One region of the Roseibium sp. Sym1 genome, then DNA from elsewhere that is predicted to be linked to it. Evidence: riboswitches for the same ligand, from Rfam matches in the RefSeq annotation. Region 1 holds a riboswitch; each other region holds the start of a gene.
What was found. A riboswitch is a leader RNA that binds a small molecule or an ion and turns the genes downstream of it on or off. The one in region 1 is predicted to bind cobalamin.
Positions count from the first base shown of each region.

Region 2: linked by a shared signal. The riboswitch ahead of O6760_RS07135 (CbtB domain-containing protein) and the one ahead of O6760_RS19730 (DUF1636 domain-containing protein) in region 1 are both predicted to bind cobalamin.
Region 3: linked by a shared signal. The riboswitch ahead of cobU (bifunctional adenosylcobinamide kinase/adenosylcobinamide-phosphate guanylyltransferase) and the one ahead of O6760_RS19730 (DUF1636 domain-containing protein) in region 1 are both predicted to bind cobalamin.

Region 1 is NZ_CP114786.1:4,334,197-4,343,969, reverse strand. Features, by position in the region: gene O6760_RS19740 (ABC transporter substrate-binding protein) at 1-696, opposite strand, end outside; gene O6760_RS19735 (ABC transporter ATP-binding protein) at 712-1,485, opposite strand; gene O6760_RS19730 (DUF1636 domain-containing protein) at 1,482-1,886, opposite strand; cobalamin riboswitch at 2,259-2,469, opposite strand; gene O6760_RS19725 (cupin domain-containing protein) at 2,530-3,021, opposite strand; gene O6760_RS19720 (S9 family peptidase) at 3,232-5,316, shown strand; gene O6760_RS19715 (ABC transporter substrate-binding protein) at 5,444-7,036, shown strand; gene O6760_RS19710 (hypothetical protein) at 7,236-7,622, shown strand; gene O6760_RS19705 (LysR family transcriptional regulator) at 7,619-8,533, opposite strand; gene O6760_RS19700 (putative quinol monooxygenase) at 8,634-8,942, shown strand; gene O6760_RS19695 (DUF2798 domain-containing protein) at 8,948-9,166, shown strand; gene O6760_RS19690 (RidA family protein) at 9,184-9,558, shown strand; gene O6760_RS19685 (GNAT family N-acetyltransferase) at 9,764-9,773, opposite strand, start outside.
Region 2 is NZ_CP114786.1:1,576,696-1,586,468, forward strand. Features, by position in the region: gene mltA (murein transglycosylase A) at 1-153, opposite strand, end outside; gene O6760_RS07095 (Tim44/TimA family putative adaptor protein) at 267-995, opposite strand; gene O6760_RS07100 (FxsA family protein) at 1,240-1,752, shown strand; gene O6760_RS07105 (acyltransferase family protein) at 1,879-2,910, shown strand; gene O6760_RS07110 (DUF1636 family protein) at 2,907-3,269, shown strand; gene O6760_RS07115 (hypothetical protein) at 3,593-4,300, opposite strand; gene O6760_RS07120 (IS1595 family transposase) at 4,733-5,686, opposite strand; gene O6760_RS07125 (hypothetical protein) at 5,821-6,336, opposite strand; gene O6760_RS07130 (CbtA family protein) at 6,414-7,112, opposite strand; gene O6760_RS07135 (CbtB domain-containing protein) at 7,114-7,284, opposite strand; cobalamin riboswitch at 7,317-7,542, opposite strand; gene polA (DNA polymerase I) at 7,732-9,773, shown strand, end outside.
Region 3 is NZ_CP114786.1:5,228,445-5,238,217, reverse strand. Features, by position in the region: one part of gene O6760_RS24360 (IS3 family transposase) at 1-755, shown strand, start outside; gene O6760_RS24355 (caspase, EACC1-associated type) at 965-2,599, opposite strand; gene O6760_RS24350 (effector-associated constant component EACC1) at 2,604-2,954, opposite strand; gene O6760_RS24345 (hypothetical protein) at 3,328-4,152, shown strand; gene O6760_RS24340 (pentapeptide repeat-containing protein) at 4,149-5,321, shown strand; tRNA gene O6760_RS24335 (tRNA-Asn) at 5,598-5,673, opposite strand; cobalamin riboswitch at 5,999-6,212, shown strand; gene cobU (bifunctional adenosylcobinamide kinase/adenosylcobinamide-phosphate guanylyltransferase) at 6,246-6,797, shown strand; gene cobW (cobalamin biosynthesis protein CobW) at 6,794-7,903, shown strand; gene cobN (cobaltochelatase subunit CobN) at 7,955-9,773, shown strand, end outside.

The sequences.
Region 1 (9,773 bases):
GCTCTTTTCGAATTCGTCGAGCACGTTGACGCCACCTGCCGCCTCGATCAGGGCGGTGGGCATGGCATATCGTCCGGCCGTGAAAGGCTTGTCCTCGCCGCTGTCATAAACAAACACCCGCGGCGGTTCCTCATCCGCACCGAGAGTGGACGTGATCCGGTCCAGTTCCAGCTTGTAGGCGGCGACCAGGTCGTAGGCGGTGTCCTCGACACCGAAGATCCTGCCGAGATTGAGCAAGTCGTTATACATGTCATCCATGGAGACCTTCGGCTTGTCGCCGATATGAATGCAGGATTCGGTCAGTTCGTAGACCTCGATGCCGAAGGGAGCCAGCGTCTCCGGTGTCACTTCACCGCCGACTTTCATGCCGTAGTTCCAGCCGGCGAAGAAGAAATCCGCATCCGCGCCGATCAGCACCTCCCTGCCCGGATATTTTTCGGCAAGTTCGGGCAGTTCGGCGACCCCTTCGCGCATTTCCTCGTCAAGCGTCTTCCAGCCGGAAATCCCGGTATAACCGACCATCCGGTCGCTCAGGCCGAGCACCAGCATCATCTCTGTCAGGTTCACGTCGTTGGAGACCGCCGCCTTGGGCGGTTCCTCGAAAGTGACCTCCCGGTCACAGCTCCGGATTGTGGTTTGTGCAAGCGCCGGGCTCGCGACCAGTGTCGCGGCAAGGCCAAGAACCAGACGTTTCATGAAAAAGCTCCGTGATTAAAGATGAAAACTGAAGTGAGGCGCGCGGCCCGGTGCAGGGTCCTGGCGGCTGACGCGGACCGAATAGGCGTGTTCGATATGCGCGGGCGTCAGCACCTCGTCCGGGCGACCGTGGGCAACCTGCCGTCCCCGATACAGCAGCAGCACCTGATCGCAGAGTTGCGCCGCCAGGTTCAGGTCGTGGAGGCTGGTGACGACGGTGATGTCGAGACTTCCGATCAACGCGACGATCTCGAGCTGATGGCGGATGTCGAGATGATTGGTGGGCTCATCCATGACCAGCAATTGCGGTTCCTGCGCCAGGGCCCTGGCCACCATGACCCGCTGGCGTTCTCCGCCGGAGAGCGTGCCGAAGGACCGTCCGGAAAAATCCAGCAAGCCCATTCGCTCCAGCGCATCATCGACGAGATCCGCGTCCCTGCGTCCGCCGCCGGCAAACCCCGAGCCGTGCGGACGCCGGCCAAGGGCCACGATCTCCCGAACGGACAGCGCGAAATCCGTCGGCTGCTCCTGCAGGACCGCCGCCACCTTGCGCGCCGTTTCGCGCGCGGACATCTGCCAGAGATCCCGGCCGTCCAGAGACACCGTCCCCTCCACCGGCCTGTGAAACCGGTAAAGAAGGCGCAGCAGGGTCGATTTGCCGGCGCCGTTGGCACCTGCAATACCGAGCACCTTTCCCGGGGCAAGGTCAAAACTGACGTCTTCAAGCAAGGCCCTGCCCCGGCCCGGCCGCCAGCCGACGTTTTTGACGGACAGTGCGGCACCGCTCATGACAGCGCTGCCGGATCGACCTGCGTGACGATCATGGCCGCGGGAATGCGGGTCAGGTCCGTCTGCCCCACCGGGCCTTGCCCGTCCGCGGCCTGTCCCCGTCCCTCTTCCCGCTCGCGGTAAAGGTCCGCAAAGGCGATGAGATCGTCGATATCCGTCTCCGGGGCGACATCGCCGAAGAGGTAGGTGGACTTCCCGCCCGCCCTGAAGGCCAGCATGCACGGACGCAAGCATCCCGCGATGCAGGCCGTTCCGGATATTTCGAAATCGTCGCCGACCACCGGCACCGTCAGCTTCACCGCGTCCTGCAGTTTCCGGAGGAGGTCATAACCCGGCCCGCAGCTTCCGCCCTTGTGAGGGCAGACCGTGCAGACAAAGATCCTCTGGGTCTCAGCGCTCATCGGCCAGCTCCTTCCCGGCACAGGGATGCGCCGGTTGGGCATGGCCACCCCGGCACTGTCCCACCTTGCATCGTCCAAGCGGCTGTTCATGGTCTCCAACCGCGTATCCATTTTGTAATGTTATTACATTACAACTGTGCCGGTTTGCAAGAGCGTTTGCATGGCCGTTCGGGCACATTGCCCTGGCGGCACGATCACCGAGACTGCCGGCAGGTGCCAGCAGACCTGAATGTCTGAAAGTGCGAGAAACGTCTGTCCGGTTCATATCGCCCTCCGCGATTGCGCGGGGCGTCTGGAAACCGAATGCCTGTCTGTGTCAGCAAGGGCTGATGTGCCATGTCACTCGCTCCTCCGGGGCACCCCGCCCGGGTTGAAGTTGAAGATGAAATGGCAGGTCTCCTGACTTGCGGGTCACAGCTTGCCTGGTCCTTCCCGGGGTTACCCAGTGGTGTTCCAGGGTCGCTCGCCGCTCACAGTTGCGGGGGCAGTCACGGATTTGGTGCCTGTTGGCTACGCCGCACCGTGTTCCCTTTTAATCCCGATCCGGATGCCGGATTCGGAAACCATTCCATCCTGAGTGACCGAATTCGCACATGGTGTCAATTCTGCAATTGGAATGGGCTTCTCCCGCGACGAAGGTTACCTACTTTTTGCCGACGCCACCGCCAAGTTCCTCGATCCGGTCGCGATCGACCAGGCTCCACGGCAGACCGGCATGGCGATGAATTCTCTTGCCGAGCCTGGGGTAGTCGGCGACATCATGCGCAAGCCTTTCTCCCACGACAATGCAACGCAGGACCTCGGTTCCCGTGTTCCGTATCGAATGAGGCTGTCCCGACTTGCGGTAACCGATGAAGTCGCCCGGACCGATCTCGTGCTCCTCTTCTCCGATGACCGCGGTTGCGCTCCCCGACAAAACGAAAACGCATTCGTCCTCATGGTAATGGCAATGATGTTCCGTCGTCTCGAAGCCGGGCTCGACCTCTATCAGATGGAACCCGAATCCGGTCAGCCCGGTCGCGTCGCCCAGCGACTTGTTCAGCCGCTGTGCATTTGGATTGAGGAAATGGGTCTTTTGGGTCCCCTCCATTGCGGCGATGTCATCCCGGGTCAGGATATAGGTGTCGTTTGGCATCAACGGTGTCCTCGAAATAATCAGTCAACTTCACATAGCAGATCCGGATGTCTTGTCGCCTGCTGTTGACTGGTGTGGCACGATGCCCCCTGATAGGCGCTCGGCCCGCCTCAACAATCGCCGGGCGTCAGGCACCAGGACCGGCCGTTTCCCGCTCTTCCCGCCTGGACCCTCTTGCCTTCGCGCCGCAAAGCCCCTACCTCCGGAGCCATGAAACAGGATACCTTTCCCCCGCGCGCGGACGCGCGCCCTCTCACCCTGGAGACCCACGGCATCGAGCGTCAGGACGGCTATTCCTGGCTGCGTGCCGACAACTGGCAGGAAGTCATGCGCGACCCGTCGGTCCTGGATGACGACATCCGTGCCTATCTGGAGGCCGAAAACGCCTACCAGAAAGCGCAAATGGCATCCACGGACGCGCTTCAGGAACAGCTTTTCGCGGAGATGCGCGGCCGCATCAAGGAAGACGACAGTTCCGTCCCATCCCCGGACGGCCCCTTCGCCTACGGCCTGAGATTCGAGACCGGCGGCCAGCAGCCGATCTTCTTCCGCACGCCTCGCGACGGCGGCAAGGAAACGGTCCTGCTCCATGGCGACAAGGAAGCCGAGGGCAAGGCCTACTTCAAGTTCGGTGCCGTCAGCCAGTCGACCGGCCACAAGCTGGTGGCCTGGGCCTATGACGACAAAGGCTCGGAATACTATTCGATGCGCTTTCGCGACACCGCGACCGGCAAGGATCTCGACTACGTTGTCGAGGATACCGGCGGTGGCGGCGTCTTCTCCGCCGACGACAGGTATGTCTTCTACATCCGCCTCGACGCCAATCACCGGCCCTCGAAACTGTTCCGCCACGAGATCGGCACCGACCCGTCCGAGGACGTGCTTGTCTACGAGGAAGAGGATGCCGGCTTCTTCATGGGCGTCGGCAAGACCCAGTCCGGCGACACGATCGTCATCGATATTCACGACCATGAGACCTCGGAAGTCCGGACCATTCCGGCAAGCGACCCGACCGCCGAACCGACGCTGATCGCGCCGCGTGAAACCGGCATCGAATACTCCGTCGAGGATCACGGCGACCTTTTCTACATCCTGACCAATGCCGGCGACGCGGAAGACTTCAAGATCGTCACCGCGCCCAAGTCCGACCCGGGCCGGGACAACTGGACCGACCTGGTACCCCACAAGCCGGGCTGCCTGATCCTGTCCCATTGTGTCTACAAGACGTTCATGACCCGTCTTGAGCGCGAGGACGGCCTGCCGCGTATCGTCATCCGGCGCCTCGCCGACAACATCGAACACGCGATCGCCTTCGACGAGGAAGCCTATTCGCTCGGCATGGGCGGCGGCTACGAATTCGACACGACCACGATCCGCTTCACCTATTCCTCGATGACGACGCCGTCGCAGACCTTCGACTACAATGTCGACACCCGCGAGCGTGTCCTGAAGAAGGAACAGGAAGTGCCGTCCGGCCATGCGGCCTCGGACTATGTCACCCGCCGTCTGATGGCGCCCGCAGCGGACGGCGAAACCGTGCCGGTATCCGTGCTCTATCACAAGGACACGACGCTCGACGGCTCTGCGCCCCTGCTGCTTTACGGCTACGGCTCCTACGGCATCACCGTGCCGGCCAGCTTCAACACCAATGCCCTGTCCCTGGTCGACCGGGGATTTGTCTACGCCATTGCCCATATCCGCGGCGGCAAGGACAAGGGCTTTCGCTGGTACAAGGACGGCCGCCGGGAGAACAAGAAGAACACCTTCACCGATTTCATCGCGGCCGCCGATCATCTGGTGGCGGAGACATTCACCGCCCATGACCGGATCGTCGCCCATGGCGGATCCGCCGGTGGCATGCTGATGGGCGCTGTCGCCAACATGGCGCCCGAGAAGTTCGGCGGCATCATCGCCGAGGTTCCCTTTGTCGATGTGCTGTCGACCATGCTCGACGACACACTGCCGCTGACGCCGCCGGAATGGCCGGAATGGGGCAACCCGGTTACCGACAAGACCGCCTACGAGTACATCGCGTCCTATTCGCCCTATGACAATGTGGCCGCGAAGGACTACCCGGCGATCCTGGCGGTGGCGGGTCTGACCGACCCGCGCGTCACCTACTGGGAACCGGCCAAGTGGATCGCCCGCCTGCGCGCCACCGGGACAGGCGACAGCCTCCTGATGCTGACCACCAACATGGAAGCCGGCCATGGCGGCGCCTCCGGACGGTTCGACCGGTTGAAGGAAGTCGCGCGCAACCAGGCCTTCGCCCTGATGGTGGCCGGCAAGGCCTGATCGCGCGACCACTCACGCCGAATTGAAACGAGAACCGGGTCCGCTTGCGGGCCCGGTATTTCTTTTGCGCCGAAAAGGCTTAGGCTGGGTTTTCATTTCAAAAACCACAACTTTCAATGGGGATGTCATGACCAAGTCATCGTGCCGGGCAATCCGCTTCGGAACCGCTTTCACAGTCGCAGCGGCGCTGCTCGGGTCTGCCTCCATTGCCGGCGCCGCCGAGTTGCGCTGGTCCTCGCCGACCGACCCGCAGACCATGGATCCCCACGCGGTCAGCTCTGCGCCGGTGCTCGGTTTTCTCAACAACGTCTATGAGGGCCTTGTCCGCCGCAACAAGGACATGGCGATCGAGAGCTCGCTGGCGGAAAGCTGGGAACCGCTCGGCAGTGACGGCTGGCGTTTTCATCTGCGCGACGGCGTGACGTTCCATGATGGTGCCGCCTTTACCGCGGAAGACGTCCTGTTCTCTTACCAGCGCGCCGCGTCCGAGGCGTCCGACGTCAGTTCCTGGTTCGCGCCGGTGAAAGAAGTCAGGATTGTCGACGACCATACGATCGATTTCCTGACCCACGCTCCGGATCCGATCTTTCCCGATTCCATCGCCAATTTCATGATCCTGGACAAGGACTGGGCGGAGGCCAATGGTGCCGAACTCCCGGCCAAGGAAACGGAAACCTTCGCGACCCTCAATGCCAACGGCACCGGCCCGTTCAAGCTGGTGGCGCGTGAACCGGGTGTCGAGACCGTCCTGGAAGCCAACGACGGCTGGTGGGACGATGCCGAACATAATCTCACAAGGGCCACCTTCCTGCCGATCGCCAATCCTGCGACGGCGGTTGCCGGTCTCCTGAGTGGCCAGGTCGACCTGATCGAACCCGTGCCGGTCCAGGATGTCGACCGCATCGAACGCCAGGACGGCCTCACCCTGCACAGGGGCATCGAGGCCCGCGTGATCATGCTGGGCTTCGGTCACGGCCACGATGCCTTGAAATACTCGGAAGAAACGGTGGACGGGAACCCGTTCCAGGATGTGAAGGTGCGCACCGCCGTGCAGAAGGCCATCAACGCGGAAGCCCTTGTCGACAAGATCATGCGCGGCAACGCGGAAGTCGCCAGCCAGCTGGTCAGCCCGCAGATGAAGGGCTACAGCGATGCCGCCAGCGAACGCATCGGCTACGACCCCGAAGGCGCCAAGGCCCTGCTGGCCGAGGCCGGCTATCCGGACGGCTTCTCCTTCGGCCTGAAATGTCCCAACGACCGCTACATCAATGACGAGGCACTGTGCAAGGCGATGGCCGCCCTGCTCGCGCAGGCCGGCATGAAGGCAAGCCTCAACGCCATGCCGGTACGCAACTACTGGCCGGAACTGCGCGAGGGCAATTTCGACATGTACCTGCTCGGCTGGTCCCCCGGCACGTTCGACGCCGAGCACCCGATCCGCTTCCTGGTGACCAGCAAGAATGACGAGAAGAAACTCGGCAGCTGGAACTTCGGCGGCTATTCCAACGCCCGTGTCGATGAGTTGCTGCCGCTGATCCAGCGCGAGATCGATCCGGAAAAGCGCCAGGCCATGCTGGACGAGGTCGCCATGATCGTCCGGGACGACGTCGTCTATGTGCCCTTGCACATCCAGCCGCTTCTGTGGGGATCGAAATCGAATATCGACCTGACCCAGCGTGCGGACAACTTCCTCATGCTGCGCTGGATCACCGTCAACTGAAGCACCCGCAAACCGTCGGTTCCGCTCCCTTCACGGTGCTTGAGGCAAATCTGCCGCGTTGGCTTCGGCCATCCCGGCAAGGCGCTTGGCACTCCTTCGTGACTTGATTTTGTCCAAGTCTTCGGATCATGTGACACATATTGCAAATCAGTCTGTTATGGCCTTGTCAAAAGGTCAGTACCGATCACTGGAGCCCGCCATGCATCCTTCCTGCCGCAGTCACTTCTCCGCGCTCCGTCGGATGAACGCTGGGCTGCGCGTGGCCGCGGTCCTGTCAATGGCCGTCGCTCTCGTGGCCTGCCAGTCGCAGTTCCAGAAACCTTCCGACTTGCTGTTCGCCCCGACCTTCAACAAGACCCGGCAGGAGATTCCCTACACTTACAACACCCCTTATGACTGCCGGTCCTTTTCCGGGTCGGGCTGGAAGGGTATCGCCAGCGGCCGCGTCGAGAATTTCGACCTGAGCTACCTGATCTCACAGGCCGGCTGCTTCAAGTCCCAGCAGGAATGCCGCGCCTGGATCCTGTATATGCGCAGCTATATTGACATGCCGCGCTATATGCGCTGCGAACCTTTCACCGCTTAACGTCGAGGGTCGGGAACCCATCCCTGCAACACCGGGATGGCTGCGATGTGCCTGGCCATGTGGTCGCGCAGGCATGTTGCGCGCGCGCTCAGCAGCCGTCCGGTCGGCCAGACCGCATAAAGCTCCCTCGTCTGTCCCTGCCATCCGCTCAGGACCGGCAGCAACCGGCCACTTTCAAGATCGCCGGAAATTTCACTGACCGGCAACAGGGCCACTCCCCGGCCATCCGCGGCCAGCTGACGGGCCAGGCCGATATCGTCGACCGCCACGTGAGCATCCACATGCACCGTTTCCCGTTGACCGGTCTGGTGGTGGGCAAGATGCCACTGCGGCAGGGCCGCGACACGTATCAACTTGTGACGGCCGATCTCCGAAGGATCACGGGGCAAACCGGCTTCCCCCAGATACGCAGGAGCGGCAGTCAGGATCGTGGCGACGCAACCGAGCCGTTTCTGGTAGAGGCGCGGGTCAGTCTGGGGACCGGCACGCAGGGCCAGGTCCACCTGGTTCTCCAGCAAGTCCTTGTTCTCGTTGCTCAGGGTCAGGGTGAGCCGGATGTCCGGGTGATCTCTCAGGAACGCGGACCACATGGGCTGCAGGATCCCGACCGAAATATTGGTTGGCGCGGCCGCCTTCAGGCTGCCCTGCAGGGCGTGGAGATCCGCGTTCAGGCCCCTGAGCGCGGCCTCGGCGTTGAGAACCAGATCCGCGAACGCATCGAAATAGGCTTCTCCTTCCGAGGTCAGCGCAAACTTGCGGGCCGAGCGGTGAACAAGCTGTGCGCCGATCTGCTCCTCCAGCCGCCGCAGCCGGCGGGTCACGGTGGCAGCCGGCAATCCCAGATACGCTGCGGCTTTCGCAAGACTGCGCCGTTGAGCGATGTGAATGAACAGGCCGATATCGTCGAGCATGATTCCACTTTTGCAACAATAACTCCCAAAGTTCGATATAGATTGTCAAAACAATAATCAATACGTCTCCGTCAGTCCTCAGACTGAACAGGAGACATCCATGAGCAACTATTTCATCAGCGCAGGTATCGAACTTCAGGAAGGCGCCGACCTCGGGGAAGCCGAAGCGGGATTGCGGCGTCTCGTGGCAGAGACACAAAGTGAACCGGGATGCCGATTGTTCGAAATCCGGCAGAACCTTCAGGATCCGGCGAAGTTCACGCTCTGGGAATGCTGGACGGACAAGGCAGCCCTCGCCGCCCATTTCGAGATGCCGCATACCCGGGCCTACCTGGCGAAGAACCTGACGCAGGTCAGCTATATCGAGGAACTGGGCGAAATCGGCGCGACCAGTCCACTTCAGGCCTGAGCCCCATGAAGAGCCGCCTGATCGCAACAGTGCTGATGTCCTTCGGCCTGTCCCTGATGATGTCCTGCTGGGTCACTTTCATCAATCTGGGGCTGACGGAGGCCTTTCTCGGCCAGTGGATGGCGGCGTTCCGGCTTGCATGGCCGGCCGCCGCCGTCCTCGCCTTTCTCCTGGGCCCGCCCGTCAACCGGGCAACCGCCTTCCTCGCCGGCAAACTTCCCTGAGCAATTCCGGAGCCCCAATGTCCATCATCCGAAAGAATATCGAACAACTCGGCCTGCCGGCCGGTCCTTACACACATGCCGTCATTCATAGCCAGACCCTGTACACATCCGGCTTCACCGCGTTCGGCACCCCGGCCCAGACCGGGTCGGCGCACGCCCAGACACGGGCCGTTCTGAACCAGCTCGAAACTCTGGCACTGGAGTTTGGCCGTTCGCTCGAAGACCTCATCAAAGTGACTGTCTTCGTAACCGATCCCACCGATATTCCGCAGATCCGGGACGCCCTGTCCCAGGCCTACGGAGATGCGGTGCCGGCAAGTTCCCTGCTGCTCATCTCCGCGCTGTTCGCACCCGGGTTGAAGATCGAGATCGAGGCGATCTTTGCGGTCTGAACACGTTCAATCGTCGCCCGGACCGACCGGCATCACGTAGATACGTATTTTTACGTAGTTGATGCGCGACACAACTGCTCTACAACCAAAGTAGGATCGCACTGAGACAAAAGTATAACTGTGCACGGGCGATGCGACCCAAAACAAAAAAACAATCGGAAAAACTGGCCACCTGCTCGCAGGTGGTTTTGTTTGACGGCACCTCTCATGGCGAC
Region 2 (9,773 bases), 2.8 Mb from region 1:
CGGGAAGGTCGGGCTGGCATCGAGAACCTCCGGCTTGCCGCACAGGCGCAGGAAACTTTCCAGGGCCGCCGCATGATCGTCCTCCCGCCATCCCGCCAGATCGGCAAAAGCCACCTTGTGGAGGTGATCAGGGATCTGCGGGCCGTCAGCCATGGCAGGAACCGCTCCTGAAACAAAAAGCGGCGCGGTCAAAACCGCGCCCTTTAAAAGGCAGGCGAGACGGGAGACGGCACCCGGCCGAAGGAACCACGCCCGCAACGACATGACTATTCGGCGGATTCCGTGGCGACCAGCTTCCAGTTCGGATCGCGGGAACTCGTGTCCCGGGCGAAGGTCCAGATATCGACCACCTCGGTCACTTTCGCCGGATCTCCGTCGACGATCTCGCCGTCCTTGTCGCGTGTCGCGGAAATCAGCTGGCTGTGGATCTTCACGGTCACCTGGGCCGTGGACCCCTTGAGGGCAGCCTCGACGATTTCCGCCTTGTCGATGCCGACAAAGGTTGAATCGATGCTTTCGCCACGCTTCTCGCGCTCGTCGATTGCCGAGACGAACCCTTCATAGACTTCGCGGGAGAGCAGGTTCTTGAGCGCCTTCTTGTCGCCGTCGGCAAACGCCATGACGATCATTTCATAGGCGCCGCGCGCGCCTTCGAGGAACGGCTCCGGTTCAAAACTGCGGTCGACGGAGAGGATCTGCTTCAACGCGCTGTTGAGCGCGGAGCCGGCAGGCGCGACCTTGTCGATCACAATATCGCCGCCTCTTCCCGCATCCTCGACCGGTTCCTGGTCCTGGCCGCTCTGGTTCGGCAGCGGAATGACGTTGTCCTGACCGTTGGCAGTATTGTGGTCGTTCTGCTGGTCCGGTTTGGAATAGGGATCGAAAGGCGGCCGTTCGCTGCCGGTTCGCTTGCCCAGGACAGACCGCAGTCTGAACAGGATGAATACCGCAAGTCCCATCAGGAGCAGGTTCAACGGGTCAAAAATCTCGTTCATCGTAACTTCCGGCTACCCTTCTGGCCACATGAGCCGCCGGCCTTCCGTGTCTGGTGGCGCTGGCAGACGCTCATCGTCTGTTAGGTTCCTATCTAGGAGGTCCTTCAAGCAGCATCCAGACCCAAGAGCAAGACTCAATCTATTTCAATACCGTGATTCCGACCGCTGCTGCTCGCATTTTTGCGCCTGAATGTCTACCTTAGGTCAAAAGTTGACCAATAGCTTATCAGACGATGGAGGTCCCGTGGGACTTTATATCATTGCCGCGCTTCTTCTGCTGCCCCTCATCGAGATTGCGGTGTTCATCTGGATCGGGGGACTGATCGGTGTTCTTCCGACCATCATCCTGACGGTGGTCACCGCCCTGGCCGGGACCCTGATGCTGCGCCAGCAGGGCCTGTCTCTGCTGATGCGCATGCAAAAGGAGCTGGACGCCGGCCGGTCGCCGGGCAATGAAGTCATGCAAGGCGCCATGATCGTTCTGGCGAGCATCTTCCTGCTGATTCCGGGCTTTGTCACCGATGCCATCGGGCTGCTTCTGTTCATTCCGCCGGTGCGCGAGGCGCTCGCACGGTTCATTATTGCCCGCTCGAATGTGGTGATCGTCAACAGCGGCGCGGGTATGCGCCAAACGGAAGAAGGGGTGGTCGACCTGGACGCAGACGACTGGTCGGAACGCAAGGAGTCCGGATCCGGCACGGACGGCCAGCCCAAAATCAGCCCCTGGCAGGACGGATCGGACAACGCGAAATCGTGAGAACGGCTCCCGCCGGTCACTGAATCGTGACAGCCCGTGTATTCGTAAAATTTACCAGTTAAGGTTAGGACTGCTCCCGAAAGCGTCGCGAACTCCGAACCGAACCGGCATGCAAGGCACCAGGAAATGAGCGCTCAGCGCGTCGATTGGGTCGATACGGCCAAGGGCATCTGCATCATCTTCGTGGTGATGATGCACTCGGTGCTTGGTGTCGAAGCCGCGGCCGGCGAGACCGGCTGGATGCACGCCGTCATTGCCTTCGCCGCGCCGTTCCGGATGCCGGACTTCTTCCTGATTTCCGGTCTGTTCCTGTCAAATGTCATCACCCGGGACTGGCGGCTCTATCTCGACCGAAAGGTCGTGCATTTCGCCTATTTCTATGTGCTCTGGATGACGATCCAGTTTGCGGTCAAGGCGCCGGTCTTTGCCGGTGAAATGGGTGTCGCGGGAACGCTGGAATTCTACCTGATCAGCTTCATCGAACCGTTTGGCACCCTGTGGTTCATCTACATGCTGCCGATCTTCTTCGTGGTCTGCAAATTCGCGCATGACCGCGGAATTCCGTGGCAGGCGATGCTGGTCCTTGGCGCTGTTCTTCAGATCGCGCCCATTCACACCGGCTGGCTGCTGATCGACGAATTCGCCTCGCGCTTCGTGTTCTTCTACGCCGGCTACATCTTCGCACCGCAGATTTTCCGCCTGGCCGGCTGGGCACGCGAGCGCATCGGCGTCAGCCTTGGCTGCCTGCTGGTCTGGGGCCTGGTGAACGGAGGTCTTGTCCATGCCGGCTGGGCGGCGGCACCCGGCATCGCCCTGGCCCTCGGCGCGGCGGGGGCCGGTGCCATCATTCTCACCAGCGCGCTGATCGTCAGTTGGGGCCGGTTTGATTTCCTGCGCCATTTCGGCGAGAACTCGATCGTGATCTATCTTGCCTTCTTCTTCCCGATGGGCGTGACCCGCGTGATCCTTCTGAAACTCGGCCTTTTGGATATAGGCACGATGTCCCTGATCGTGACGATCGTTGCCAGCGTCGGTCCGATGATCCTGTTCTGGCTGATCCGCAGGACCGGTCTCGGCTGGTTCCTGTTCAGGCGCCCGAAATGGGCCTATCTGAACGGCACCTTCGGCGGAAAACGTCAGGCACAGGCGGCGGAATGAATCGTATCCTTGTCTGCCGGACCTGCAAGCAGGAGGACCAGACCGGCGTCGAGACCACACTAGATGCCCTGACCCGCTCTCTTCAGGACGCGCGGCTCGACCGGGACTTCGCGGTCGGCACGGTCGATTGCATGGGTTCGTGCGAACAGCCCGTGTCGCTGGCATTTCAGGGCGACGGCCGGGCGACCTTCGTGTTTTCGGGCGTGCAATTTCCGGACGATGTTTCGGACATCGTCGAAACGGCCCGCACCTATCTTGAGGCAAAGGACGGCTGGATAGAGGACGCCGGCTCCTGCGGACGCCTCCGCTTTTGTCTGAGGGCACGGATACCGGCGATGAAGTCCTCGGAAGCTGGGTAGAGTTTCCTGACCTTTATGACGCACTAAGCTTTTCGAAATTCGCTCGCCAGTTGGAAGCGAGGATCGGGGACATATGGACACTTTCGGTGTTCGAAATAGCGGCTGCGCCGCTTACCCCCACCCTTGATCCCTCCCCACAAGGGGGAGGGAGACGCAAGTGGCGCACGCCTGAAAAGAAAGCGAAGTCATCGTATGCCGTTTCTCACTGTCTGTAGTGAGCTGACACAGCCAAATCCCCCTCCCCCTTGTGGGGGGAATTATATACTTGACGTACCAGAATGAAAAAGGCGATGATTCGGACCGTGACAGGCCGGTACGTTTAGCTACCCACGTTCGCCCGGAGGTAGTATTGGCGTTTTCGGGCGATACGGCGCGATATACTGCATTAGAGATTCCTCCTGAAGTTCTGGAAGCGGCGGAAGAGATAGCCGATGGTTCTGATGTAATTGGTATCGAGCGATGGCGTCTTGAATGGCTTCTTCGCGTTGCTCTTGGTTTAGAACGCGACCTTCGTACCGGCGTAATTTCTTGCGCTTCAAAGGAATAAGGACGGTAAGGGCGCTAAGCTCGTAAAGAACGAAAAGCAATCGGTCGCAGACGCCCTTTAAGGCCTCATCGGTCAGAAGGATGTGGGACTGCTTACCTCGTCTACCTGTTGTTTTGCCGATAGCGCGCTGAGCGTTGATGATCCGAGCGTGAATCACGCCGTCTCTGAACGATTTGAGGGTTGAGAACCCTTGGTGCTTGAGGGTTTGCTCTGTGAGAGTGTGCACTTGTTTATCGCTGAAAAGCGACTTAACGCCTAGAGACACGATTTCTACAATTCCATCTAGACCATTAATTCTAGACGATATCTGTTGAGCGCCAGGCTCATAATCCACTAGGCGATTAAATACGAGATACAGTTCCTGCTCAGCTTGATTGAAGCGCATCGCAAGAGCCCCAATCCACGCAAGTTGGTTTGTGGTAAGATTTTGAAGAATGTCAGCATATATTGGGCTGTTGTAGGTCTCTGAATCGGGAAGTTTCATGACTAAGGACCCTGAAGAATTGAGGGGAGACGAAATTCTGAAGCGTATGTTGAATACGCCGCCTCAGCCCCACGTTAAGGAATCGTTAACCAAAGGCGAGGCAAAAAAGAAACCGGACGGTCGTCCCGCTAAGTCTGACCGCCCGGCCGATCAGTAGCCTAGGCTACTTCTTCTTGATGGTCTCAACGATGTGAGTACGGGGACTACCCTTGGCGGTTTTCACCGTCGTAAAGCGACCCGTAATCGCGCTGCGACCGATTTTGGTCGTGCTCATATTCTTCACCTCCTTTCCCGAGCAGTTGCCCGCCCTTTTCAGGCTTTGACCGGGTTTGGTGCGAATCGATAGCCGACCACTGGAAATTCTGAGGCTGACGTTACGTCTTGTCGAGGCGCCACAACTTGCGCCTGTTGATAAACGCCCGCGCTTTCTGCTTAAGAGTGCGCGCTTTGGTTAGGTTGTTGATAGGTTAGCCGCTTGCCGCGTGCGCCTTCGAGAAGCTTATCGGCGCGTTCCTTGTCGGAGATCTTGAGCGAAGCACGGTAGTTGTAGCGGAAATCAAACTCCGCCAGATAACGCTTCAGATGTGCTTCTGAAACGTGGTGGTAAACACCAATGATGCCGCGCTTGAGAATGGCGAAGTAGCCTTCTGCGGTGTTGGAGTAGGCATCGCCGCGCACGTACTCACGAGCGCCGTGGTCCACCTTCTCATGACGAGCAAACTCCTTGCCCACATGGAAGTAACCACCGTGCTCGTCGGTCATCAGAGTGGACTTGCGGTCAACCTGTTTGACGAGGATCGGACGCAGGGTTTTGCCGGTCACGTTGGCAATGTGATCTGACTTGGCTTTACCGCCACGCTCAACAAGGACGTGAACAACCTGCTTGCCCATGCCGCCGATGTTGCGGGCGTTGCGCTTGGACAGGTGCTTGTTTTTCTCCTTGCCGCCAACATAGGTGGTATCGGCTTCAACGGTCTTACCTTCGCCGCCGAGCGGACCTTTGTCCTTAGGTGACGGTGCCATTGCCTCACGGATACGGTGGGCCATGAACCACGCGGTCTTGTAGGTGACGCCGAGCATGCGGTGGAGCTGGTGGGCTGACATGCCTTTCTTGGACGCGGCCATCAGGTGCGTTGCCAGCACCCACTTGTTGAGCGGGATCTTGGAGCGTTCAAAGACGGTGCCAACGGTCACGGAAAAGGGCTTGCGGCATTCCTTGCACTTGAAGACGCCGGGACGCGTTGACTTGCCCTGAAGCTTTGTAATGCGCTTCTGGTCACAGTTACCGCAATGCGGGCAGACCGGACCATCGGGCCAATGGATGGCTTCCAGATGTTCGCGGGCCTTGTCGGCATCGTGGTAAATCGGGTTGGTCAAGTCAAACATGTCGTAGCTCCTTGATTCCAATATAGGAAATCAAGTTTGGTACGTCAAGTATATAATTCCCCTTGTGGGGAGGGGTTAGGGGTGGGGGTCAACGGTGTTCACCGTGAAAATCCAAACTCTTCAAGCCCGCTTACCTAGTCCGCGCTGACGGTCACCGACGCCTTGAGCGGCTGGTTGTCGACGGCGAGCATGCGGTGGTCGTTGCTGTTCAGCGTCACTTCCACCGTGGCATTTTCGGGCAGGGATGAAAGGTGCATCCACGCGCCATAGAGCCGGCCAAGCTTTTCGCCGTTGACATAGACATGCGCATGGCCTTCGCCGGGGACGTGGTCCTGGCTGGCGTGACCGGGTGTGAAGGTGAAATTCTGCGTCATCACGTGCAGATTGTAGCCGGTGGCCGGATCCGGCGAGAGGCTGATTTCAAGCGAGGGGGCGCCGGCGCCCGCCGCAACGGAAACCAGTTCGTCGTGATTGTGCCCGGCCATCTCGTGACCGGAATGATTGTCGGGGCTTTGCTGCGCAACGGCATGCGCCGACGGGTCGCCGTGATCATGCCCGTCAAGGGTCACGCCGTATCCGGCCGCGGTCACGAAGCCGATGCCGCCACCGAAAACCAGCCCGATGACAAAAAGGGCGAGGGAACGTTCCATGTGAGATCCAGTATGTTGGCCGAAAGACGGCGGGCGGAACATTTTGCCCCGCCCGGTCCATTCGCCTGTCTGCCAAATCAGGCCGGCTGTTGCGCGCCGGCCCGCGCGCCCTCGCGCTGCCAGAAATAACCTGCGAAACAGCCAAGCAGCAACCACGCCGCCATGCCCACACCGAGCGCCCGGCTGGCGAAGAGCGCGCCGATTTCGGTCGGGACCGGCCCGGCAAAGCTGTCCGGTTCCGGCGCGCCGACGACGTGGGGCGCCAGCAACAGGACTGCCGCTGCCCCCCAGGCCAGCCAGTTGCGGCCAAAGGCGATCAGCCAGAGGCCCGCTCCCGCCGTCACCACGGTGGCCCACCACCAGACCTGCCGGGCTGCCACGTCTGCGGCGGCAACGCCCGGTACTTCCGGCGCCAGGGTGAAGCCCGGCGCGAAGTGGAAGGCCACGAAACCCGCCAGACCCCAGAGAAGGCCGCTCCGGCCGTTCACATTGGCGCCGCGCAATTCGGCGAGTGCCATGCCGACGAGCAGGAGGAAGGCGTAACCGGTATAGGTGAGCATGGTGAAGACGATGCTCAGGCCGTCGCGCACCGGCTCGAAACCGCCGACGTCCTGGTGGGCGCTGACGGTCTCGGCACCAAAATGCACCAGCGCACCGGTCTCGTAGAGCTCGGCATGCAACAGCACCGGCTGAACGAACGAAAGCTGCAGCAGGGCCGCAATCAGCCCCGCTCCAGCGCCAGCGAACAAGCCGCTGACCAGAAGACGTGTCAGCATCTTAGTGGCAGGGGAACCCGGTTGCATGGCGCACATCGTGTGCCGCGTCGTGCAGGGCTCCGGCCTGTACGTGTCCCGTGATCGAGATGATCGCCACGCCGAGAATGGCGGCGAAGGCCAGCGGCACGATCTTGGAGACGGAAAGGGTCGATTTTACAGCTTGTGTCGTCATGTTGTCCTCGTTGCCGTCACACCCGACGGCCGTGTTTCAGGTCTTGCCTGGCAGGTCTCCTGGCTCGCGGGTCGTGGCGATTGACCGGACCTTCCCAGCCCTGAACAGGCTAGTGGTGCGATGGGTCAACGCTCTCCGCATACAGTCGCGGGGGCGGCTTCGGCATCCAGCGCCCTGATTGGGTCCGCCGTGTCCGAATTCCCTGTTCGTTTCCCGGCACTTTGTGCCGATCGGAAAACCAAGCAGCGTTCATAATGGACTATTTGCTTTTTCCGCGAAAGCACAAATGCGACATTTCGTTGTTTTACGGATCATGGGCGGTCCCGAGGCCCGGAACCGGAAACTTCCGGACTTGCCGCAAGCCCGGGCGACAGATCCTGTCAGGAAGGTGTCTCATCACCCGCAGATTTGTCACTTTAGGCCTTTTCTCCGGAGCGCCCTGCGGGCATGATCCGCGCCATGTCGACGCAAGATTCCTCCCCTGCCCTCACCGCCAACGACCACCTGATCCTGGTCGATGGGTCCACCTTCATCTTCCGCGCCTATCACGCGCTGCCGCCGCTGACGCGCAAGCCCGACGGGCTGCCGGTCGGCGCCGTCTCGGGTTTCTGCAACATGCTGTGGAAGCTGCTGCAGGAAGGCCTGACCCCGGAAGAAGGTGACGAACCGACTCATTTTGCGGTCATCTTCGACCATTCGGCGAAGACCTTCCGCAATGACATCTACCCGGAATACAAGGCCCACAGGCCCGATCCGCCGGAAGACCTGGTGCCACAGTTCGGCCTGATCCGGGAGGCGACACGGGCCTTTTCCGTACATTGCGTCGAACAGGCGGGCTTTGAGGCCGACGACCTGATCGCCACCTACGCGCGCCAGGCAGCCGAGCAGGGCGCGCGGGTGACGATCGTTTCGGGCGACAAGGACCTGATGCAGCTGATCGGGCCGAAGGTCGGCATGATCGACACGATGAAGAACAAGACTTTCGGCGAGGCGGAGGTCTTTGAAAAATTCGGCGTCGGGCCGGACAAGGTCATCGAGGTGCAGTCGCTGGCGGGCGACAGCGTCGACAACGTGCCGGGCGTGCCGGGCATCGGGCTGAAGACCGCCGCGCTCCTGATCAACGAATTCGGCGACCTGGAAACGCTGCTCACCCAGGCCGAGACCATCAAGCAGAAGAAACGCCGGGAAAACCTGATCGAGTTCGCCGACCAGGCGCGGGTGTCGAAGGAACTGGTGACCCTGAAGCAGGATGTGCCCGTGGAAGTTCCAGTCGGCGATCTCTCCGTGACCGATGTCGACGGGCCGAAGGCGGTCGGCTTCCTGAAGGCCATGGGTTTCACCACCCTGACCAAGCGGGTCGCCGACGAGACCGGCGCCGAGCTTGCCAATGTCGAGGCAACGGACTTCGAGGTCCCCGGCTGGGACGTGCCCGACCACAAGGGCCGGCTCATGGAGCGCACAGCCACCGGCGGCGGGTCGGAAGCCGCCAAGGGCGCCGGCGATGCGGCACCGGCGCCCGACGGGCTGATGGTGCCGCAGACCGTGGCCGATGCGCGTGTGGAAACCGTCAAGGCGATCCCGATCGATTCCAGCGCTTATGAAACCGTCACCAGTGTCGAGCGCCTGAAGGAATGGTGCGACGCGGCCTTCGAGAAAGGTTATGTCGCCTTCGACACGGAAACCACGTCGCTCGACGCCATGCAGGCCGAGCTGGTCGGCCTGTCGCTGTCCACGGAGCCGGGCAAGGCCTGTTACGTGCCGCTTGCCCATGTCGACGGCGAGGGCGATCTGCTGGGCGGCGGCGGCCTGGTCGAGGGACAGATCCCGCTCAAGGACGCGCTCGAGGTGCTGAAACCGATGCTGGAGGACCGCTCGGTCCTGAAGATCGCGCAGAACCTCAAATATGACTGGCTGGTGATGACCCGCTACGGCGTCGACATCACGCCCTATGACGACACAATGCTGCTCTCCTACACCGTTGATGCCGGCAAGGGCGGCAACGGCATGGACGAATTGTCCGAGCGCTGGCTCGACCACAGGCCGATCCCGTTCAAGGAGGTCTGCGGCTCGGGCAAGTCGATGATTACTTTCGACAAGGTGGCGATCGACAAGGCGACCGCCTATGCCGCCGAGGACGCCGACGTCACCCTGCGCCTGTGGCTGATCCTGAAGCCGCGGCTGGCCGCCGACAAGATGGCGACCGTCTACGAAACCCTGGAGCGGCCGATGGTGCCGGTGCTGGCGCGCATGGAAAAGCGCGGCATTTCCGTCGACCGGCAGATGCTGTCCCGGCTTTCCGGTGACTTCGCGCAGGGCATGGCCGCCAAGGAATCGGAAATCTACGAACTGGCAGGCGAAAACTTCAACATCGGCTCGCCGAAACAGCTCGGCGACATTCTCTTCGGCAAGATGGGTCTGCCCGGCGGCAAGAAGACCAAGACCGGCGCCTGGTCGACCTCGGCCCAGGTCCTGGAGGATCTCGCCGCGGA
Region 3 (9,773 bases), 890 kb from region 1:
GGCTTGACCCGACGACCTACCGTTACAGATCCCGTCGGCCCGGCCAGGCCGCTTTGGAACAGCGTATCAGGGAGATTTGCCAGACGCGCGTCCGGTTCGGTTACCGGCGGGTGCATGTATTGCTGCTTCGGGAAGGCTGGGTGATCAACATGAAGAAAACACGGCGGATCTACAACGAGTTGGGCCTGCAACTGAGGAACAAGCATCCCAAGCGCCGAGTGAAGGCGAAGCTTCGGGAAGATCGCCAGGAAGCCGTGGGTCCGAATGATGTCTGGGCCATGGATTTCGTGCATGATCAGCTCGCAACCGGTCGGAAGATCCGCGTTCTGACGGTGATCGACACGTTCTCCCGCTATGTGCCGGCGCTTGATCCGCGCTTCAGTTACCGTGGCGAGGATGTGGTGAGAACGCTGGAAACTGTCTGCACCCGGATTGGCTATCCGAAGACGATCCGGGTCGATCAGGGCTCCGAGTTCATCTCTCGGGATCTCGATCTGTGGGCCTATAGAAGGGGCGTCACGCTTGACTTCTCCAGGCCTGGGAAACCGACGGACAACGCCTTCATTGAGGCCTTCAACGGCCGTTTCAGGGCGGAGTGCCTGAATGCACACTGGTTCCTGAGCCTTGCGGATGCGACCGAAAAGTTGGAGGATTGGCGCAAGGACTACAATGAACACAGACCTCACGGTGCCATCGGCAACAAAGTGCCGGTGGATCTCATGAAATCAGAACACGCAGCCAGCCCGTGTTCCTGATTTGGTCCGGAAAACTCTAGCCCTTCCTGGGGGCACGTTGGGTAGCACTCCATCAACCAAAGGACTCTGCGCTAAACCGGAAGAAACTCGGGTCTCAGGTCAGACGTGCTTGAGTCCTTGTAATCGAGCATTGGAGCGCTGTACGGTTTACCGATACTGTGAATCGCCGAGGCGAGTATTACGTTGTCGGATCGTTTGGGCCTCTATTTTCAGAAGTTGCCCATTGTCAAAAGCGCTGCTGGCAAGAGACCAAACATGGCTATAAGTAAGGACATAGCAGCGAACGGTTTGACTAAGATGATCCCAAAGATCCAGGTGAATGTTGTTCTCTCGGCATTAAGATACGAGATGTGGTGTTTGTAACTTCGGCGTTGCATCGTATTGTTTGTTTCGTTCTGTTTCTCGGGCTCGTAATCCTCGGACAGTGCAGTAATGCTCCGGATCCTATTCATCGGACTGACGGCGTAGAGCGAAAGAAAAACGATTACGGCTTGGATGATTGAGAGGAATGCAAGCGCTCTAAGCGTATTGCCCGTATCCACAGACGATGACGGCTCTAAATCCGGTAAACTACCGCCAAAAAACTGATAACGCCATACGCTACTAAGTTGCACCGCGGTTGCCTCACTCTTGAGTAAAACAAAAAGAAGCCCAAGCGACAATGCAGCAAAAATAGAAGTCGAGCAGATTAATATCAAGGAATTTAGGCGTGCGGAACGGTAGTCTATCAATAGCGTACGCACATCATTCGGCCAGGCCTGCCAATCTCTTTTTGTAGCGCCGAACTGAGACCAGGTGCCGGCCTCATTGTTATTCGTAGTGCTTTCACCGTCGGGGTTCTCATCTGCCGGGCGCTCCTTTAACTCTTCGAGCTCTACCCGGATTTCATTTAGCATTTCGTCGTTAATTCCCGTTGACTCCTCAATACTGACAATGCGTGCACCGTAATCAACAACCGTGTTTTGTAGACCTTCGACGCTTGCTTTCAGTCGGCTGATGTCATCGAGGGAAAAAAACCGATTTCGGGCGAGGAAAAAAGCGCTGCCGTCATCTGTATTGGCCCTCCTCGGCAAAGGCATAGCCGCGCGATGCATTCGAACCTCGAGTTCTTCGAAGATCTGGTTGATGGTTAGTAGTTCCGCCGCATCTTCCACACCGTTTTCGAGTACGTCGAGCAATTGGCCAGTGAATTGCGTAACTTTTTCACCTGGCGGGGCTAACGCCTTTTTGTCGGAGGGGACCGCGGCTATCGCAAAGGTGCCTTTTAGGTCAATTTGGGTTTCAACCGTGGAATAAATTTCACTGCTGTTCATGAAGCCATCAACGCCTGCTCCTGCAAAGCAGCAATCCAATATAAGGATGCGGCGCGGTGCCTTGGACTTGGCAATAGCAGAACGGACTTTGGAGATTGGAACGCCGTTGAAGTTGCGTTCACGGGGAGAAGTGCTCGTAGAGCAGAGGTAAAGGCTTTCATCGGCGTCTCCCTGTAGCCCGTGACCGGCGTAGTAAACAATGAAAGTGTCGCGGGCGGCGGCGCCAGCTTTGGCGATCCGCGTAAGGATCTTGTCTGCAGATGAGACGTCGACGATTGGCTCAATATCCTTGCGGTCTAGGCCAACAATATCGGGATCCGTGAAAACCCGCTGAAGCCGATTGATATTCTCACGCACATGCGGTAGCGGCTCCAATGCCGGTTTCAGGGTCGGGTCACCGCTCTCATTTCGTACATCCTTGTCAACAGTTTCTAACGCAAGAGGCCCATCATAACCCTCTGAATGGCTGGTTCCGATAAGCACCACCTTTACGCTGTCACCATAGGACAGTTTATTGTTGACGCTGTGCATCGCGTTATACCCTGAGTCTATTGATCGCCGCGACGACTGTTTCCAAATCTTCGGGGTTTTGAGCCTTAAGCAACACTTCCTCGTCGCCGTTTGTAAATTTCACGATGATGGGGTCATATTTGGCAGAGATCCAGACGTGTACAGATTCTGCAAGTTTTACCATCGCCGCCGAACCAAGGACCACCGTCAATACAGCAAGTAGTGTGGGACCCATTTCACCTTTATCTGAATCCGGCGGGATCTCTTCCTGTTCTACTGTTTCAACGCCCGATATGCGTGCACTCTCCAGCCAATTCTTAAGATGTGCAGTCTCTTCAAGGGCGTTCTCGCCGATGATTTCAATTTTAATGCTCATTTGCTCATCCTAAGTTCAATCAATAAAGTTAGTTGCTAACACGCTATAATAGCAATATGGGTTTATTCAATGGGTTTTTCTATATAAATTTACCCTACGGTTCGATTGTTAAGTGTTCTGCCAGCCTGAAAGTACAAACCAGTTTGTCCGTCCTAGGAGGCCTAGTTAAGTTTTCGAATAGTTACATTTCTCTGCAGCTTAAAATAGCTTTTTTTCCTTGAAGTTACGGCTTTGGAGATGTTGTCGCTTTGTTACTAACATATTGAGGTGTTTCTCTGGTATTTAATATCGGTATCAGATGTACCTAGCGGACAAGCCTTGTATCCTTGGCATCCTCCCTCATAGCGGGAAATCTGAAATTGAGGAGATTGATATGAGTGGCTCAAACAACCTTCGCACAGTTGGTGATCTTGTCGCTATGCAAGGATGGGTACAAAAAACCAACGATGTTTCTCGTTTTACTCTTCACCTTCATTTGTCGTTTGATCAAGCGAGAATAGGTGGTGGATCGAATGCAAGTGTCAATTTCAAGCTTGTGGTCAAGCGCTGCCATGTCGAGGTTGAGATACCCGCTAGAGAAGGAATTACTTATGATCAAGCCTCTGTAGATATGGACGTACCAATGCAAGCTCAGATAATGAGAGCGTTGCAAGAGGCAAAAGCCGAAAGATCTGAACCGCGTGAACCCATCACCGCACAGGATTTCGGGGCAAAGTTTAATGACAGCTATAGAGGGCGAAATTCAGAAAATGCTGGCAGTGAGAAGGGTTTCACTGTTCCAATTATTTCCTCAGAGTATAAACCTACAGGGCCCAGACAGCTGTGTTGGAAGCTGCGGCCCGAAACTACTGAATTTCTGCAAGGGCCTGTTTGGAATGCCAAAGATGAACCGCGATTTACGGTTGTCGATCGAAGAAGCCCAGCGAGACGCAAGTCTGACACAGAGAAGGGGTTTCAGCCGTTTGTACGTGTTTCTCTACGTTGCAAACGGGAAGACATTGAGTTGCTCGAGATCAGCTTAAAAGATCAGGAGAGAAACTCGTTACTTTTGGGTAGTCCAAAACACTCTGTTCGTGTAGCCGCGGCAGAAGCCTATTTGAAAACTGTGATGTTTCAAGAAGGATTGCAGGTTGGAAATTTGTCAGATGTTTTTTCTGACTTGTTGCTGGCAGAGTACCTCTTAGAGGTGAAACCGTGAATGAAATATTTTCGCAACTTGAGCTTATTCTCACATCAGATCAGCATGACCTTCGATACCTTGCTAGACTAGTAAATTGCGATCCTGCTACCATGTATCGCGGGGTTAATTTTCGCGATGCAGATTTATCTGACCAGGATTTGTCCGGCATAGACCTTACAGGCGCACAGCTTTCCTCAGCTCATTTAAGTCAAGAACAAATTAATACAATTCGCCTTGCATATTCAGAAGAACCTGAGGCTTTTACAAAAAATATCGAAGAGGATAGTTTTTCATCACACTTCCACAGTTGGGAGAGTAAGTTTCCTCAGTTTTCTGTTTTGGAATACAACAAAAATATTCTTGAAGAGGAAGTGAATAAACTCTGGGACTTTAGTCCTGATTGGCATCTTTCTGCAGTTAAAGCGATTGCAGCGAGAAGTTTTAATATAGCGAGTTTTCATTTCTTAAGTTTTTTAATGTACCGAAAAAATGCGATCGCTGATCGAAGAATTTATGAGCTGCTAACTCGCATCGGCTACTGGTCCCTTTCCCAATCTAAGATTCCTGAATTTGGTGTGTCAAAGTACGCTCCTGACTATTTTGTCGCCTACATAGGCGATGCCAATGGCTTCCGTGAAGCTATGGAGCGTACGCAAATAGTAGTAGGAAAATATTGTGGTTTAACAAGCGCATTTATCGATGAAAATTCAAAGAAAATAAAGTCATATTACGAATTGATAGATTTTTTAGACCAATTTGATAAAGAAATAAACCTGTCCGAAGGCTCTCTTTTATCCAAGGATTTCTTTGAAAATATACAAAAATTCTGTTCATCTGCACATGTTGTTTTACGTTTGATGGAATCCGTGCGGTCTAGTGTAATTCCAACAAATATCTTGTTATCTGTGACAGCAAAGGGAAGCCAAGATAGAGACTTTATGGAGATTCTCGATGCACTTACTGAGCGCGGTGTAATCGTCGACAATAACGTCTTAAAAAATTGGATCGACTCAGCAGCTTCTTTTGATGAAGCCTTCGATAGGGCTTTGAGTGCTTCGAGGAATAATCCTGAAGGTTTCCCAGATTATAGTCAGAGCATTGGAAAACGGGTAACGACGGCTAGTGAGTTTGATAAGCTTAAGGGTTTAGTAGATTCAATTAAGGCGAACCTTAGTTCCAGCGAGTGAGTGTTGGTTAGAGTTATTTAGAGTGTGGTTTAACTTCCCGATGAAATATTCCTCGTGATCTAAAATTCAAAGTTGTTCCGCTTCAGGTCGGTGTTAAGAGGCAATTAGAATCCGCCTTCGCAGGTAGCAGACACCGTCTCGGTCGTGTGGTTTGGGCTCTCTAGCCTTTCCCATATCGGCTCATTTGTGTAGCCGTTTTGGCCGATTTTTCCGCAGCGAAGTCAAGCGCACATGCGATGCGCGGTGGGTTTCTGCGGATTTTTAGGAGGGTGGTGATGGCTCCCCAGGCCGGACTCGAACCAGCGACCCAGCGATTAACAGTCGCTTGCTCTACCAACTGAGCTACTGGGGATCACCACGCTCGGGGTCAACGCGTCGCCGCCCCGTCGATGGAGATGCGTATATCAAAGGCTTGATCCGTTTGCCAAGCCCTTCGTGGCGTTTTTTTCATCAAGCCGTCATTTTTTTGTGGCGGGTGTGGAAAACTATATATTTTTCAGATGACTAGGCGTTAAGGACGGCTTGGAAAAAGCTGCGCCCGCGTGGCGTCACGGACTGCCGCAACCAGTCATGGGAAGGGATCGGGATCGTCAGGTGGTCGAACGGCCCGTTCCGGGCGGCAATGAAGGACGCGCAGAGCGAAATCCGTCGTGCCGCTTGTGTCCCGCCCAGGATCCGGTTAGGTAGTTTGCGACGGTTCCGGATTGAGTGTTGCTCGGTCCGGATGAAACGGGAATCCGGTGCGGGCCAAGATGGCCCTGATCCGGAGCTGCCCCCGCAACTGTGAGCGGTGAGCGGCTGCACGAAAACCACTGGTCCAGACCGGCCGGGAAGGGGTGCAGACCGCGGTGAGCCGCAAGCCAGGAGACCGGCCGTCATCCCTTCAACCTCGAACGCTGTCGGGTGGACGGCCGGGAGACGGACATGACGGATCAGACCCTGCCGCGAACCGCCCTCGTGTTTGGCGGTGCCCGCTCCGGCAAGAGCCGGTTTGCCGAACGGCTCGCCGAAGACTGCGGTCTCCACAAACTCTATGTTGCCACGGGCGCGGCCCATGACGATGAAATGGCCGAGCGCATTGCGGCGCATCGCGCGCAGCGCGGATCGTCCTGGGAAACGATTGAGGAACAGTTCGATCTCGCCGGCGTGCTTGACCACGAATGCCGCCCGGACCGGGTGGTTCTGGTCGATTGTCTCACCCTGTGGCTCTCAAACATTCTCTTTGCGGACAAGGATGTAACCCTGGAAACCGAGCGCCTGTGCGCGCGTGTCGCCGGGCTTGCAGGTCCCTGTGTCCTTGTCTCCAACGAAGTCGGCATGGGCATCGTGCCGGAGAACCGTCTGTCGAGGTCGTTCCGCGATGCGCAGGGCAGGCTCAACCAGGCTATGGCCGGGGTCTGCCAGAAGGTCGTCTTTGTCGGCGCGGGCCTGCCGCTCCTCATGAAACCCACTTTTCAACCGGATATCACGCTATGACCACTTCCATCTCGCAACCGGGCCGGAAAATTCCGGCAACGATCGTCACCGGGTTCCTGGGCGCGGGCAAGACCACGCTGATCCGCAACCTTTTGACGAATGCCAACGGCAAGCGCATTGCGTTGATTGTCAATGAATTCGGCGACATGGGTTTCGATGGTTCGCTGGTGAATGGCTGCGCCGACCCGGACTGCGCCGCGGAGGAAGTGGTTGAGCTGACCAATGGCTGCATCTGCTGCACGGTTGCCGATGATTTCCTGCCGACCATGGAAATGCTGCTCGCCCGCGAGACCCCGCCGGAGCATATCGTCATCGAGACCTCCGGCCTTGCGCTGCCCCAGCCGCTGGTGCGTGCCTTTTCCTGGCCGAGCGTCAAGCCAAAGGTGACCGTCGACGGCGTTGTCACGGTGCTGGATGCCGCCGCGCTTGCCGAAGGACGGATCGCGCTCGACGAAGCCGCGCTTGAAGCCCAACGCGCTGCGGACGAGGCGCTCGACCATGAAAGCCCGGTTGAGGAACTCTTCCAGGACCAGCTGCGCTGTGCCGACCTGGTCGTGCTCAACAAGGCTGATCTTGTGGCTGCCGACCTGCTCGAAACCGTTCGGAAGAAAATCGCCGCGGACGTGCGCCAGGCGGTCCACATCGTCTCTTCGGAAAAGGGAACGCTGCCGATCGAGGTGCTGCTCGGCCGCGGGTCCGCTGCCGAGGACGACATGGACGGTCGCCATGAACACCACCACCATCACCACGATGACCATGACGACGACCATCATCATGAGGGCGACCATGATCATCACCATCATGACCACCATCACCACGACGATTTCGAAAGTCATGTTCTGGAAGTCGGTTCCTTCGACAGCCTAAAGGATGCCGAGGCGAAGGTCCTGGAGGCGATGGCCCTGAAGGGCGTGCTCCGGATCAAGGGCGCCGTGCGCATCGAGGGCAAGGCGGCGCCGGCCATGGTCCAGGCCGTCGGCCCGCGTGTCGAAACCTGGTTCGCGGCGGGGGCGGAAAGTGCCGGCCGGCTGGTGGTGATCGGCCTCAAGGGCCTCGATCTCGACGCGACACGTGGGCTGCTCGGTCAGGTGAGTGAAGCTGCCTGATCGCGGCCACCGGATACCGACAGACGCTTGAGACCAACAAGAAGGCACTGAATGCACATTCTCGCCAGCCAGACGCGCCGGATCGATGACGGTGGAGACGCGGTCGATCTCGGCCAGTCGCCCGCGGACATCCTGTTCCTGTCTGCAGCAGACACGGAGCTGGGCAGTTTTGCCGCCGCCCGCAAGCAACTGGGAGAACGCGCGGCAAGCCTCAGGCTCGCCAACCTGATGGCGCTGTCTCATCCCTATTCGGTCGATCTTTATGCCGAACAGACCATGCGCGGCTCAAAGCTTGTGATCCTGCGCATTCTCGGCGGAGTCGAGTACTGGCGCTACGGACTGGAGCGGTTCGAGGAAGAGGCACGGGCCAGCGGCGTTGAGCTGATCGTCCTGCCGGGCGATGACAAGTGGGACGAGGAGCTTACGGCCCGCTCGACCCGCAGCACAGAGGAAGTCCATCGTTTCTGGCGGTATTGCGTCGAGGGCGGCGCGGAAAACTATGCCAATGCGCTGCTCTACGCGGCTTTCCTGCTGAACGGGGACGAGGAACCGGCCCATCCGGTCCCGCTGCCGCGAGCCGGGATTTATCGGCCCGGGCAACCCGCACCGGATCTTGCCGCACTGACCAAAGGCTGGCCCGATCCCTCACGGCCGGTCGCCGCCATCACCTTCTACCGGGCTCTGGTCCAGGGCGCCCAGACGGCTCCTGTCGATGCGCTGGTAAAGGCGCTTGACGCGGCGGGTGTCAATGCGTTGCCGGTCTATGTTTCCAGTCTCAAGGAGGCCGAATCCATTGCCGTCCTGGACGGCCTGTTTGACGGCGCCAGGCCGGACGTGATTTTAAACGGCACGGCCTTTGCCGTGTCGAAGGCGGGCGTCGCCCATCAGCCGACGCCGCTTGACCGGCCCGGCAAGCCGGTTCTGCAGGTGGTGTTTTCCTCGTCCTCCAAGGAAGGCTGGGAAGACAGCGACCAGGGCCTGTCGATCCGTGATCTCGCCATGCATGTCGTGCTGCCGGAGATCGACGGCAGGCTGCTGACCCGGGCGGTTTCCTTCAAGGAAGAGGGGGGCTACGACGAGTCGACCCAGTCGACCCCGGTTGCCTTCACACCGGTTCCTGACCGGATCCAATTCGTTGCAAACCTGGCTGCTGGCTGGGCGAAACTCGGCCGGACACCCGCCAAGGACAAGAAAACCGCGCTGATCCTGGCCAATTATCCGAACCGGGACGGGCGCCTTGCCAATGGTGTCGGTCTCGACACGCCGGCCTCCTGCGTCAACGTGCTGAAGGCGATGGCCCGGGAGGGGTATGATGCCGGCGGGGCGCCGGACACATCCGCCGGGCTGATGGAACACCTGACTTCAGGTGTCACCAATGCCCGGGATGACCGCGCTATACGCCAGCGCTTCCAGTCGTTCGGGATGAGTGACTACAAGGAAGCATTTGCCAGGCTGCCGGAGGACGTGCAGAGCGCCGTCATCGAACGATGGGGCCGTCCCGAAGACGACCCCCATGTCACGGACGGTGCGTTCCGCCTGGCACTTCACCGGTTCGGCAACCAGGTGGTCGGCATCCAGCCGGCGCGCGGCTACAACATCGATCCGAAGGACACCTACCACGACCCGGCGCTGGTGCCGCCGCATCATTATTTCGCGTTTTATGCCTGGCTTCGCGGAACACTCGGTGTCGATGCGGTCATCCATCTCGGAAAACACGGCAATCTGGAATGGCTTCCCGGCAAGGCGCTGGCCTTGTCCGAAAGCTGTTTCCCCGAAGCCGTGCTCGGTCCGGTGCCGAACATCTATCCCTTCATCGTCAACGACCCGGGCGAGGGCGCCCAGGCGAAGCGGCGCACGGCCGCCGTCATTG